One region of the Lederbergia graminis genome, then DNA from elsewhere that is predicted to be linked to it. Evidence: riboswitches for the same ligand, from Rfam matches in the RefSeq annotation. Region 1 holds a riboswitch; each other region holds the start of a gene.

The links. Region 1 has a riboswitch for thiamine pyrophosphate ahead of ACFPM4_RS12135 (ABC transporter substrate-binding protein). Riboswitches for the same ligand answer to the same signal wherever they lie in the genome.
Region 2: it holds a riboswitch for thiamine pyrophosphate, as region 1 does, so the genes downstream of both, ACFPM4_RS15605 (thiamine phosphate synthase) here and ACFPM4_RS12135 (ABC transporter substrate-binding protein) in region 1, are expected to answer to the same signal.
Region 3: it holds a riboswitch for thiamine pyrophosphate, as region 1 does, so the genes downstream of both, tenA (thiaminase II) here and ACFPM4_RS12135 (ABC transporter substrate-binding protein) in region 1, are expected to answer to the same signal.
Region 4: it holds a riboswitch for thiamine pyrophosphate, as region 1 does, so the genes downstream of both, thiW (energy coupling factor transporter S component ThiW) here and ACFPM4_RS12135 (ABC transporter substrate-binding protein) in region 1, are expected to answer to the same signal.

What each region holds. Positions count from the first base shown of each region.
Region 1 is NZ_JBHSMC010000014.1:404,813-407,965, forward strand. It holds gene ACFPM4_RS12120 (TIGR01777 family oxidoreductase) at 1-886, shown strand, start outside; gene ACFPM4_RS12125 (nucleotidyltransferase family protein) at 941-1,261, shown strand; gene ACFPM4_RS12130 (HI0074 family nucleotidyltransferase substrate-binding subunit) at 1,237-1,638, shown strand; TPP riboswitch at 1,692-1,801, shown strand; gene ACFPM4_RS12135 (ABC transporter substrate-binding protein) at 1,902-2,894, shown strand; gene ACFPM4_RS12140 (ABC transporter permease) at 2,898-3,153, shown strand, end outside.
Region 2 is NZ_JBHSMC010000020.1:245,229-248,381, reverse strand. It holds gene thiO (glycine oxidase ThiO) at 1-1,028, opposite strand, end outside; gene ACFPM4_RS15605 (thiamine phosphate synthase) at 1,018-1,620, opposite strand; TPP riboswitch at 1,745-1,855, opposite strand; gene ACFPM4_RS15600 (metal-sensing transcriptional repressor) at 2,057-2,308, shown strand; gene ACFPM4_RS15595 (heavy metal translocating P-type ATPase) at 2,322-3,153, shown strand, end outside.
Region 3 is NZ_JBHSMC010000046.1:47,831-50,983, forward strand. It holds gene ACFPM4_RS20325 (Gfo/Idh/MocA family protein) at 1-744, opposite strand, end outside; gene ACFPM4_RS20330 (YkvA family protein) at 1,052-1,453, shown strand; TPP riboswitch at 1,516-1,623, shown strand; gene tenA (thiaminase II) at 1,699-2,385, shown strand; gene ACFPM4_RS20340 (CBS domain-containing protein) at 2,759-3,153, shown strand, end outside.
Region 4 is NZ_JBHSMC010000001.1:509,711-512,863, forward strand. It holds gene thiD (bifunctional hydroxymethylpyrimidine kinase/phosphomethylpyrimidine kinase) at 1-599, opposite strand, end outside; gene thiW (energy coupling factor transporter S component ThiW) at 568-1,089, opposite strand; TPP riboswitch at 1,192-1,296, opposite strand; gene ACFPM4_RS02695 (hypothetical protein) at 1,454-1,663, shown strand; gene ACFPM4_RS02700 (AAA family ATPase) at 2,272-3,153, opposite strand, start outside.

The DNA of each region.
Region 1 (3,153 bases):
AAGTGGCTTTATTGGGAAAGCATTACAGGAACGGTTATTAAATGATGGTTATCAAGTAACTATTTTAACAAGAAATCCAGAAAAGGTTACAGAAACAGAGCAGCTCAAAGCTGTTCAGTGGCTAGTTGCGAATAGTGAGCCTGAAAAACAATTACATCAAGTGGATGCGATTGTAAATCTAGCAGGCGAGTCTATTAATGGAGTCAGATGGACAAAATCAAAAAAGCAGAGAATATTAGACAGTCGTATGACAGCAACACGAGAAATCATTCGAATTATTAGTGCATTAGAAGTTAAGCCACAAGTACTTGTAAACGGTTCAGCTGTTGGATTTTACGGAATGTCTGATACGGAAATTTTTACTGAGCAATCGACAAGTGATGCAACTGATTTCCTTGCAACCGTAGTGAAAATGTGGGAAGCAGAAGCAATGCATGCCGAACAATATGGAGTTCGTACGGTGTTTGCTCGTTTTGGAGTCGTGCTTGGGAAGGAAGAAGGAGCTTTACCATTAATGGTTCTCCCTTACAAAATGGGAGTCGGTGGAACAATAGGTTCAGGGAAACAATGGTTATCATGGATTCATGTTGTAGACGCAGCTGGTTTACTCCATTTCGCAATCGAAAACCCAGAAATAATTGGTGCGATAAATGTCACCGCTCCTGAACCAGCAAAAATGCGTGAATTCGGTAAAACAATTGGAAGAGTACTGCGTCGCCCACATTGGCTACCAGTCCCGAGTTTTGCGATGAAGGCATTACTTGGTGAAATGAGCGATATGCTCTTACGTGGGCAATGTGCGATACCAGAACAAGCAATGCTCAATAAATACGAATATCAATATCCGCAATTAGAAAAGGCGTTGGAAAATATACTGAAAGACTGAATTAACAAGGAACTGACAATACTTATATAGTAATTTCTAATAGGAGGTAGAGTGATGGATGATAAAGAGTTACGTAAAAGTATATTACAGCAATTAAATCACATCCTTACGGAAGCATTAGTTGATTATAATGTAAGGATCTACCTATTTGGCTCATGGGCACGTAATGAAGAAAAGCAGAGCTCTGATATTGATATTGCTATTGAATCTCTTGAGGAAATTCCTGTAGAAAGTTGGATAAAATTAATAGATAAAGTAAAAGAATCGACTATTCCATATAATGTGGATGTTGTAAATTTGAAAGAAGCTAGTTCTAGCCTTATCCAAAATGTACATAAGGAGGGGATCTTATGGAAAGACTTCAAGAACGGATAAATACTGCGAAAAATGCTTTAACGGCCTTTGGAGAGCTTGTTGTGATTGACCAGCCGAATGCGATTGAGCGTGATGCTTGTATTCAGAGATTTGAATTCACTTTTGAAGCCTGTTGGAAAGCAGGTAAGCAATATTTGTATGATATAGAAGGTATTGATGTAGGTTCTCCTAAAAGTGTCATTCGTAGTTTTCGGGAAATAAATCTTTTTAGTGTGGAAGAAGCCATTGTAGGACTGAAAATGGTGAATGATCGAAATCTGACTGTCCATACTTACAATGAAGAAATAGCCATCCAAATTCATTCCAATTTGAAAGCATATTATAACTTGTTAGATATTTGGATGGAAAGAATGAAAAAGGAAAGTCTTAGAAATTAAAAAAACTAGACACACTCTCTTAATCTGCTATACTAAAGATGAAAATTACATCATGTGGAATGTGGGGGGACCGGTAGTGCCGGTTGAGATAGCATCCGTTAGGTGCTGACCCTTAGAACCTGCTCTGGCTCATACCAGCGAAGGGAACATCAAATCATTTAAAGTTAATGAGTGTTCTTTTTGATGCCCAGGTTCATAACCTATGGGCATCTTTTTCGTTTTCAAGCGGTTCTCTTTCCAAAAATAATGGAGGGAAAAAGAGGATGAAGAAGTGGTTATTTAGTTTAGTAGCTTTACTATTGCTAGCAGGTTGTGGTGCTGAAGATAGTAAAAGCAAAAATGAAGATGGTTTAACAGAGGTTACAATGGTGCTCGATTGGACACCAAATACGAACCATACAGGTTTATATGTAGCCCAAGAAAAAGGATATTTTAAAGATGAAGGTTTAGAAGTTGAAATTATGATGCCAGGTGAGACTGGTGCTGATCAGCTAGTTGCTGCTGGAAGAGCGGATTTTGGTATTAGTGCACAAGAGGCTATTACAGAAGCACGTGTACAGGATGTACCAATCGTATCTATTGGTGCAATTATTCAACATAATACGTCTGGATTTGCCTCTCCAGTGGAAAAGAATATCACATCTCCAAAAGATTTTGAAGGTAAAACATATGGCGGTTGGGGTGCTCCTGTCGAGGAGGCAGTAATTTCTTCCTTAATGGAAGGAGAAAATGCTGATATTAACAAACTAGATATTGTAAATATGGGGAATACTGATTTCTTCACTGCGGTAAAACGCGATATCGACTTTGCTTGGATTTATTATGCATGGACAGGTATCGAAGCGGAAATCCGTGGTGATGATTTAAATATGATGTACTTAACGGACTTCTCTGATCAACTGGACTACTACACACCAGTTATTTCTACGAATGAAAGCATGATTAACAAAAATCCGGACACGGTAAAAGCTTTTATGGCAGCTGTAACAAAAGGATATCAATTTGCGATTGAAAATCCAGATGAAGCTGCGGACATTTTAGTAAAAGCTGTACCTGACTTAGATGCAGAGCTTGTGAAAAAATCACAACAGTGGCTTGCTACTCGTTATCAAGACGATGCTCCTCGTTGGGGAGAGCAAAAAGAAGAAATTTGGGAAAACTATATGAACTGGATGTTTGATAGAGATCTTTTAGAAGAAAAAATTGATGTTAAGAAAGCATTCACGAATGAATTTTTACCTAAGCAAGGGGAATAAAAAATGGTAAAACTATTGGGAACGCTATGGAGGAAAGGATGGAGACCAGCATTGGTTCTCCTCCTTTTACTTACTATATGGCAGGTTACTGTAAAAGTAGCGGATGTACCAACATGGTTATTACCTGCTCCTTCTGTCATTGTATTGGAGGGCTGGAGTAACTTTGGAAACTTTACACATCATCTCCAATCCACAATCGGACTTGCATTAACAGGTTTTGTGATTGGGTGTTCTGTCGGGCTGCTCGTAGCAATTCTCT
Region 2 (3,153 bases), on a different contig from region 1:
ATCAATTCAGCAGTTGCAGGTGCTAGTAAAATCCCGTTTCGGAAATGACCACAGGCAATAAAAATGCCTTCATCTTCTGGATGTCTACCGATAAACGGTTGGCCATCAAATGTCGCTGGCCGTAATCCAGAAGTAAAACCATCAATCTTCCATTCTGAGCTAGAAGGAATCATCGCTTTTGCTGTGTTAATTAAATCTTCCATGCTTTGTAAGCTGATCGATTCGCTCCATTCATCCTCGATCATTGTTGCACCAATCACGAGTTTTCCGTTGTTTCTCGGTACGATATACGATTTCTCATAAAATAACGTGTGCTGTAAAATAGGCTGATTCGTTTGGACTACGATACTTTCTCCTTTTACAGGTGTTAGTTGTTCAGAGACGCCTATATCTTGTAAAAGGCCATTACTATAAACCCCTGTTGCAACAACAACCCGTTTTGCTTCGATAGTTCCTTTTGTTGTTTTTACAAAGTAACTGTCATTCAGCTTTTGGACACCATAAACGTGCGTGTTTTCAAAAATGGATGCACCGAACACTTGGGCACCTTTGGCGAATGCTTGACATGTTTGAGTTGGTATAACATTTACATCGTCTTTAATATAAGCTGCACCCACGATATGATCCGCAACCGCTGTTTCCAACTTTTTTACTTCATGGCCATCAAGCCATTGTACAGAAGGTTGCTGTAGCAAATAATGTAGTTTTTGCTTTTCGCTTTCGTCAAAGGCGAGTTTTAATATTCCACCTTCTCGATAGCCAATATCAATCTGACTTATTTCATAGAGTTCATCTTTCAACTCTCTGTATGCTTGTTGACTAGACCTGGCGAAAGGGAAGAAGATAGATGCATCATCTTCACATTCAGAATGAGCTCCAAGCATACCAGCAGCAGCTTTCGTCGTTTTATCACCAATCGCTCCTCCATCCAATAAGGCAACATCCATCTGTGCTTTAGCTAAGTAATAGGCAATGGAGGATCCAATGATTCCGCCGCCGATGATAACTACTTCATAATTACTTCTCATGTTGCATCGCCTCACGTAATTTTTTTGCTGACTCCAAAGGATTTTTCGTTGCAAATATAGAAGACATAACTGCAATCCCATCTGCACCTACGTCTTTAACGATTGGAATTGTTTCTATATTGATTCCGCCAATTGCATATACAGGAATTGTCAATTCTTCTTTCATTTTTAAAATTGGATTAATACCATTGGGGGGTACCCCTTTTTTGCTATTTGTCTCAAAACAATGACCATAAAGCACATAATCAGCACCGTTTACTTCCGCTTCTCTTGCAGATTGTAAGGAATGTACACTACAACCAACTTGTATTTGTGGATAATGTTGCTTCACAAGCTGTACCGGTAAGCCATGTTCAGGTAAGTGAACAGTAGGGATGCCGAGACAAAGAGCAACATCTAAACGATCATTGATGATGATTTCTTCCTTATGTACGCCACTCGTTAGCAAGTAATTGATTAAGGTGACGTGTTCCTGAGCAGTTTTGGATTTCTCCCGTATTTGGACATAATCAATCACATCTTTTACCGCTATTATTTTTTCTGCAATGTCTTTTACAGCGTGATGATTATCAGTCACTGCCATTAGCTTCATCAGATTCCTCCTTTTAGTCTGTATAGCTGTAGCCTAAAAAGGAATGGATAAGTAAGAGGCAAATAAAAAAACCACTCTCCGAATAGGAAAGTGGTTGGGAATTGTTAGAGAAACGTAAAAAAACAATTTGCCTTTACCACATCCCTACGCAGGTACAAGCCTGTTCAGGTAATGAGGGTATCAAAGTAAACTACTTTTCTCTCAGCCATTATCAATGGTTCCCCTAGTGTGAAAACAAAATTTATAAAATATTTAATTTTCATAACTAAGGTACCATAATTTTCATGCTTTGCAAAGCTTTTAAAAGTAGGAACCTTTTTAGTTGACAATTAATACTATAGGGGGGTATAGTAAAAGTATCAAAGCTAAGGATGTGGTCCATTTGGAGAAAAAATTCTTACATGATCACCCAAGTCATCCAAGAACGAAAGACGAGATGCAGAAAATTGTTAATCGCTTAAAAAGAATAGAAGGGCAAGTTAGAGGTATACAAAAAATGGTGGAAGAAGACCGTTATTGTGTCGATATACTCGTGCAAATCAGTGCCATTCAGTCGGCATTAAAGCAAGTTGGTTTCTCGATTACAGAACGTCATATTAACCATTGTGTAAGTGATGCGATTAAGCAAGGGGAAGGGCAAGAAACAATTGCCGAGTTAATGAGTGTTCTAAAGCAATTTTCAAAGTAAGGGGGGTATTCAAATGAATGAAGCAAAGCATGCAGAACATGCAACACTAGGTGTTACTGGCATGACGTGTGCTGCTTGTTCCAGCCGTGTGGAGAAAGTATTAAATAAAATGGATGGGGTCGAAGCGCAGGTCAATTTATCGACGGAAAAAGCAACCGTTCATTATGATCCAGAAAAAACATCTATTGAAGATATAACAAAGAAAATTGAACATATCGGTTATGGCGTACTTACGGAAAAGGCAGAGCTCGATGTGTTTGGCATGACATGTGCAGCTTGTTCGACCAGAATTGAAAAAGTGTTAAATAAACAAGCAGGTGTAAAACTGGCGACTGTAAACTTATCCACTGAAAGTGCAGCGATTGAATATAACCCAGGTTTACTGGATGTAAACGGGCTTATTGAGAAAATCCAACATCTTGGTTATGATGCGAAACCGAAAGTGGAAGCGAAAGAAAAACAATCTTACAAAGAAAAAGAACTGAAATACAAGAAGACACAGTTACTTATCTCGGTCATTTTATCGGTACCATTATTATTAACGATGTTGGATCATTTATTGGGCATCGATTTACCACATGCACTGATGAATCCGTGGTTCCAATTCGCGTTAGCAACGCCAGTACAATTCATTATTGGATGGCAATTTTACGTTGGTGCTTATAAAAATCTGCGCAATGGTGGCGCCAATATGGATGTGTTAATTGCATTAGGTACTAGTGCAGCCTACTTCTATAGTTTATATGAAGCAATCAAAACCATTGGGAATCCTGGCTATATGCCACATTTATATTTTGAAACAAGTGCAGTGTTAATTACATTAATTTTATTTGGGAAGTATTTAG
Region 3 (3,153 bases), on a different contig from region 1:
AGAACCTAGTATTTCTACTTCCATACGACCTTCTGCCCACATTGCGCAGTCAAAAGTTAAGGCAACACCGTTTGAGAATTCCATCAAGCCAGAAGCCATCATGTCCACATCTCCATGCTCTGGTGAGAAAAATGCTTGAGTTGTAACTGCTTTAGGTTCTTCACCAAGTATAAGTCGAGCAGCACTAATTGGATAGCAACCAACATCATAAATAGAGCCGCCACCCCATTCCTTTTTATAACGGATATTATTGTAATCTTTTGGATTATTGAAAGAGAAAACACCGTGAATTCCTCTTATCTCACCAATTTCACCTGCAGCAATTAATTCCTTTATTTCTGTGTATTTATTGAGGTGACGATACATGAATGCTTCTGCCAATACTACTCCAGCTTCTTTACAAGCATCAATCATTTCCTGTGCTTCTGCCTCATCTAAAGCTATTGGTTTCTCGCATAATACATGTTTTCCAGCTTGTGCAGCCTTAATCGTCCATTCCTTATGTAAATGGTTAGGGAGTGGGATGTAAACGGCTTCAATTTCTGGATCGCTTAATAATTCTTCATAACTTCCATATGCTTTAGGTATTTCTAATTCATCTGCAAAACTTTGAGCTTTTTCTAATGACCTACTTGCAACTGCAACTACTTCATTTCTATTTGAAGCTCTAATACCTGGAATGACAGATCGTTTTGCAATTCCTGCAGTGCTAAGAATACCCCAACGAACTTTCTTCTCTGACATAATACTCGCCTCCTATTAGAATATAAGTCTAGTATATAACCTTCCAAACATTCTGTCATTCATTTCCTATAGTAAGTAAAATTAATGCTCTCGGAAAATATAATAACAATTCTATTCGTATGCTATTTTTAAATAAGAGTTTTGTTGGTTTTTGTCGAAATATTTTGGGTAGTAGTAGAATGATCCCTCCTTATTGAAACCTTTTTTAGTAATTGTCCGTTATTATATTTATTCGGTTATAGCACTATAATTCCAATTATTGGGGTAAAGTATATAATAGAAATACATTGAGAAGGAGTCGGTGGCAATGACTGAAAAAGAAATCCAACAATTAGATTTACAGACAACTACTGAAGATATGGATAAACACTATTCTGATACTAAATTTTTAAATAAGTTAAAGAAAACCGGTGGAAAACTAGCAGAAAAGGCAATCTATGCAAGTTTAGTTCTTTTTTATGCATTACAGAGCCCAGAAGTGCCAAAGAAATCTCGTATGTTAATACTGGGTGCTTTAGGCTACTTCATTTTCCCTGTTGATTTATTACCTGATTTTCTTCCAGCAGTAGGCTTTACAGACGATGCTTTCATTATCATAGCTGCATTTGGAAAATTAATAGGTGCAATTAATGAGGAAACGAAAGAGAAAGCGAGAAAACGAATGGAGAAATGGTTTGGCAAGCCAAATGAGAGTATATACGAAGAATAAGGCGTTTTGTACTATTTGAGTTATTTTCTAATCATGTTATGATAATCCCAAACCACATAATAGGATGACACTAGGGGTGCCTTTGAAAAGGCCGAGATTAAAGTATTACTTTAAAACCCTTTGTACCTGATCTGGTTAGTACCAGCGGAGGGAAGTGCGGATAATATACAGCAATAGTTTCTTTTGCGTAGCCACATTTCATCTCTGGAATGTGGTTTTTAATTTTTATACGGAGGGGAATTGCTGTGAAATTATCAAGTCAATGTTTACAAGCGTCAAAGGAATTATGGGATGCAAGTTTCAATCATCCTTTTGTAAAAGGGATTGGGACAGGGGAATTAAGTTTGGAGAAATTCAAGCATTATGTTTTACAAGATTCCTATTATTTATCTAACTTCGCAAAAATTCAATCATATGGAGGAGCAGTTGCTCAAGATTTGCACACTACAAATCGCTTGGCTATTCATGCTCAAGGTACATATGAAGCAGAGATGGGGCTACATCGTAAGTTTTCAGAACTTCTTGGTATTACGGAAGAAGAAAAGAAGAATTTTAAACCTGCTCCAACAGCCTATGCATACACTTCCCATCTTTACCGTGCTGCTTTTTCAGGGAAACTTGGGCATATTATTGCGGCATTATTACCTTGTTATTGGTTGTACTTGGAAGTTGGCGAAAGGCTAAAAGATTGTAAACCTGAAGAGCCTATCTATCAAGAATGGATTGCAACTTATAATGGAGAATGGTTTAGAAAGTTAGTTCTCGAACAAATTGAAAGACTCGATGAGATTGCAGATAAAGTAACACAAGCAGATCGAGATGAAATGGTAGAAATTTTTAAAATTAGTAGTTATTATGAATGGCAATTCTGGGAAATGTCATATACTTTAGAAGATTGGTCTGTTAAGGAATATGAAGTAACAAATGCTTAACTAATTGGGTGTCTCCATATGGAGACACCCTTATTTATTATTTTCTTGAAGTCATATTTTTAAATTGATTCATTAACTTATTTCGTGATTTTTCATTTCTTAGTAAATATGCTGCACCGAGTGCTACAGTTGCAAGAATGGTTTTATTTTTCATCTCCATATCTCCTTTCAAATGTCGTTCTCCATTCTTTTTCCCTAAAAGTAAGATATTAAACTGCTTGGCCAATAGTAAGATTTACTACAAATCGACATTTCCCGGGAAATGTGTCGATGGTGAAAAGTAAAGTAGTAAGTTTAGCGCATGAAATTTGTTTGTTAGCTGAATAATACAATGGATGTGTTTATTAAGGATTATAAAGGAGGAATTTATATAATGACAAAAGTAGCAGATGTAATGACTAAAAATGTTAAATCGTGCAGCCCGCAAGATGCTGTTTCCAATGCTGCAAAAATCATGCGTGATATTGATTGTGGATCTGTTCCAATTTGTGAAGGGAATAAAGTTGTTGGAATGATTACAGATAGAGATATCGTTTTAAATTGTGTTGCTGATAACAAGGATAGTAATGCAGTTCAATGTCAAGAATGCATGACGAGTGATGTCATTACATGTTCTCCAGACACTGACTTACATGAATGTTCTAGAATGATGGCCGAGCATCAAGTTCGCCGTATTCCTGTTGTAGAGAATGGTGCTATGGTTGGTATTTGTGCGATAGGTGATTTAGCAACAGTTGATATTCATGTGAATGAAGCAGGAGAAGCATT
Region 4 (3,153 bases), on a different contig from region 1:
GGTATTCTCTTACCCTTAAACCATGAAAAATCTTTCCCATCAAAATACAAATCATTAGCATCACCCTCTAAATGTCCGCCCTTTAAGAGAACAGAGGATGCTCCTTTGTTATGAATGATCTTACTCGCTTCATACATATCCTCTTCATTATGAATCTCCATGGAAGCAAGTACTTCCGCCTCTGGAATATTAGGTGTAATGATTGTTGCAAGAGGAATTAAATCAGAGATTAATTTTTGGACTGCATTTTCCTCTAATAAATGATGTCCACCTTTAGATATCATGACAGGATCAAGTACAATATGACTAGGTTGATATCTTTCTAGATTAAGAGCAACAGTTTCCACAATTTCCGGAGTTGAAAGCATGCCTATTTTCACTGCATGAACCTCAATATCTTCAAATACTGCCGCTATTTGATCACGGATGATGGTCAGGTCAATATTTTGAACTGAGCGAACCTCCACTGTATTCTGTGCAGTGATAGCTGTAATAACTGACATTCCAAATACATGGTGTGCCGAAAAAGTTTTTAAATCTGCCTGAATTCCAGCTCCTCCACCTGAATCAGATCCTGCGATTGTAAGTGCTGTTCTCATAAATAATTCCCCCTATTGATGAATTTTTCATAAGTACTTTTAATAACAAAAATCCTAAAATTGCTCCTGCACAAGAACTCACAAAGAAAGCGGGAATAAAACCAAATAATGCAGCTTCTTGGCCAAGGAATAAAGTTGCAATTGGATAACATGCCATTGCCCCTATAATCCCAGTACCTACAACTTCACCAACAAATGCCATTTCCATCTTTCTTGTTTTCATAAATAGCCATCCAGCTAAAAATGCCCCTATGATACTTCCTGGATATGCAAAAATAGATCCAGTACCAGAGATATTACGTATCGTAGAAACTATAATCGCTTGAGCAACAGCATAAGCTGGACCAAGCAAGACTGCCGTAATTACATTGGCAAAATGCTGCATTGGAAAGATACGCGTAAATCCTACTGGAATAAAAAATAAGTTGCTCGTAACTGTTGTTATAGCTGCAATCATGGCTGTTAATGCCATCTTTTTCATCTTTGACATTATTCATCCTCCTTTATATTTGTCTAGTAAACTCTAGGAAAACAAAAAACCGCTCCCTGATTAGGAAGCGGCAAACCATTTTATGAACAGAAATCACAACATAAAAAAGTAAGCCTGCTTCCCTACGCTGGTATCATCCAGATCAGGTTCAAAGGGTTTCATCTTTAATTGATTTCTCTCAGCCATTCGGCTCCCCTAGCAGACAACATGTTATTTAATTTTATAATTCATTTTATCATTAAAATTCAAGATAGCAAATATTTGTAATATTTTCGTTCTTTTTTCTTATTTTTTCTTATTTTTTTCATAGCCTACACCTCATTTTTAGGTTGTACATAGAATATGGATAAGGAGGTGAATGAAAATGAATTTGTTAAATGGTACAGATTCACTTTACCTTACAGTAGTACTTGCAGCATATGCTATCCTTGGGTTAACACTAATTCCAGCAACAGCAGCACTTTTAAGCTCATTCTTAGTTGCCTTGCAAATTATTGCGATTATCGTCATCGTGTTATTTGCAGGAGCCGTCATTATCAGAGGATTACTAAAACTCTTTGGCTCCTTTAGATAACATTAATGAAACAACGGCTTAAAAAGCCGTTGTTTCTAATTTGTTAAAATCTCCATACACAATAAACTTCAAATCATGTTATGTTATATAAAAGTATACATAATATTGATTTGAAAGAGGGATTACATTGGACTTAACATTAATCGCCACATTTCTAGGCGGATTCATGTTTATCATGTTTATTTCTGCAATTATCATCTTTCTTATTTATAACAGGAAATCCTAAACTTCTCATAATTAAAACAGTTGTAAGACTTAAAAGCCAAACTAATTTTCTAGTTTGGCTTTTATTTTTATCACATGTTCGCGGAAAGCGTAGTGTATTTCCGAAGCGGTATACATACACTAATATCATTCAGATTTGATGCTACTTAATATAAATTTCTTCCAACACCTTTATTTACTTTTACGAATTAATCTTGATTTTTTATATACTGTTATATTGATCCATGCTGAAGCAACAGTAATGATAATAAGCGCTATACCAATGAAATAATATTGAAGTTTCATTGCGAATGCAGTAAATACAAGTAAACTTACTGTGATAAACCAGCTAAAAAGTAGTATGGATATTAAATATGCCTTTTCGATTATCTCTCACCACCATGTTAATTACCGATAAAATAAAAATCAGCTTTACTGCCCTCGTGACTTGCACTAACTTCCAAGCGTGCATCAATCCGTTCTTTTAACTCTGGAACATGTGAAATGATACCCACAAGTCTGCCGCTACTTTGGATGTCCATTAAGGCTTCTATTGCATTATCGAGGGATTCTGGATCAAGTGTACCAAAACCTTCATCAATAAACATTGTTTCAAGTGATACACCACCTGCATTTTCTTGTACTACATCTGATAGTCCTAATGCAAGTGATAGAGCTGCTTTAAAACTCTCACCACCAGACAATGTTTTCACATGTCGCTCTTGTCCAGTATATTGGTCAAATACAAGTAATTCTAAACCACTTTGTACATTTCCTTTTGATCTACTTTCATTCCTAATTAATTCAAATCTTCCACTTGTCATCTTTAATAAACGAATATTTGCAGCACGTAATATATCATCTAAAAAAGACCCAAGTACAAATCTTTCAAAAGATATGCGCAATTCATTTTGACCTTTTGTAATATCGGCTAGATGACCGATCGTGTTGTATTGATTCTCTAATTGTTTAATCTCATCATTAATTTTGTTAACTTGTATTTGCACGTCTTCATTCTTTTTTATATTCCAATAAATTCTGCTATGTTGTTCTTCTAATTCTTTTAATCTCTGTTCTACAACATGTAAATTTTGTGTTAATACTTCTAATTTTGGTGATTGTTTCCCTTTTAAGTTTGTTTCATAATCGGTAATTCGATCACGAACAGATCGTAGTTCTTCATGATGCGAACGAATCTTTTGGTGTAATAGTTCTATCTCATTACTCGATTTCTTTGCTTCATGATAATCGGTATATGATTCGAATTGTTCATTTTCTAGCATTTC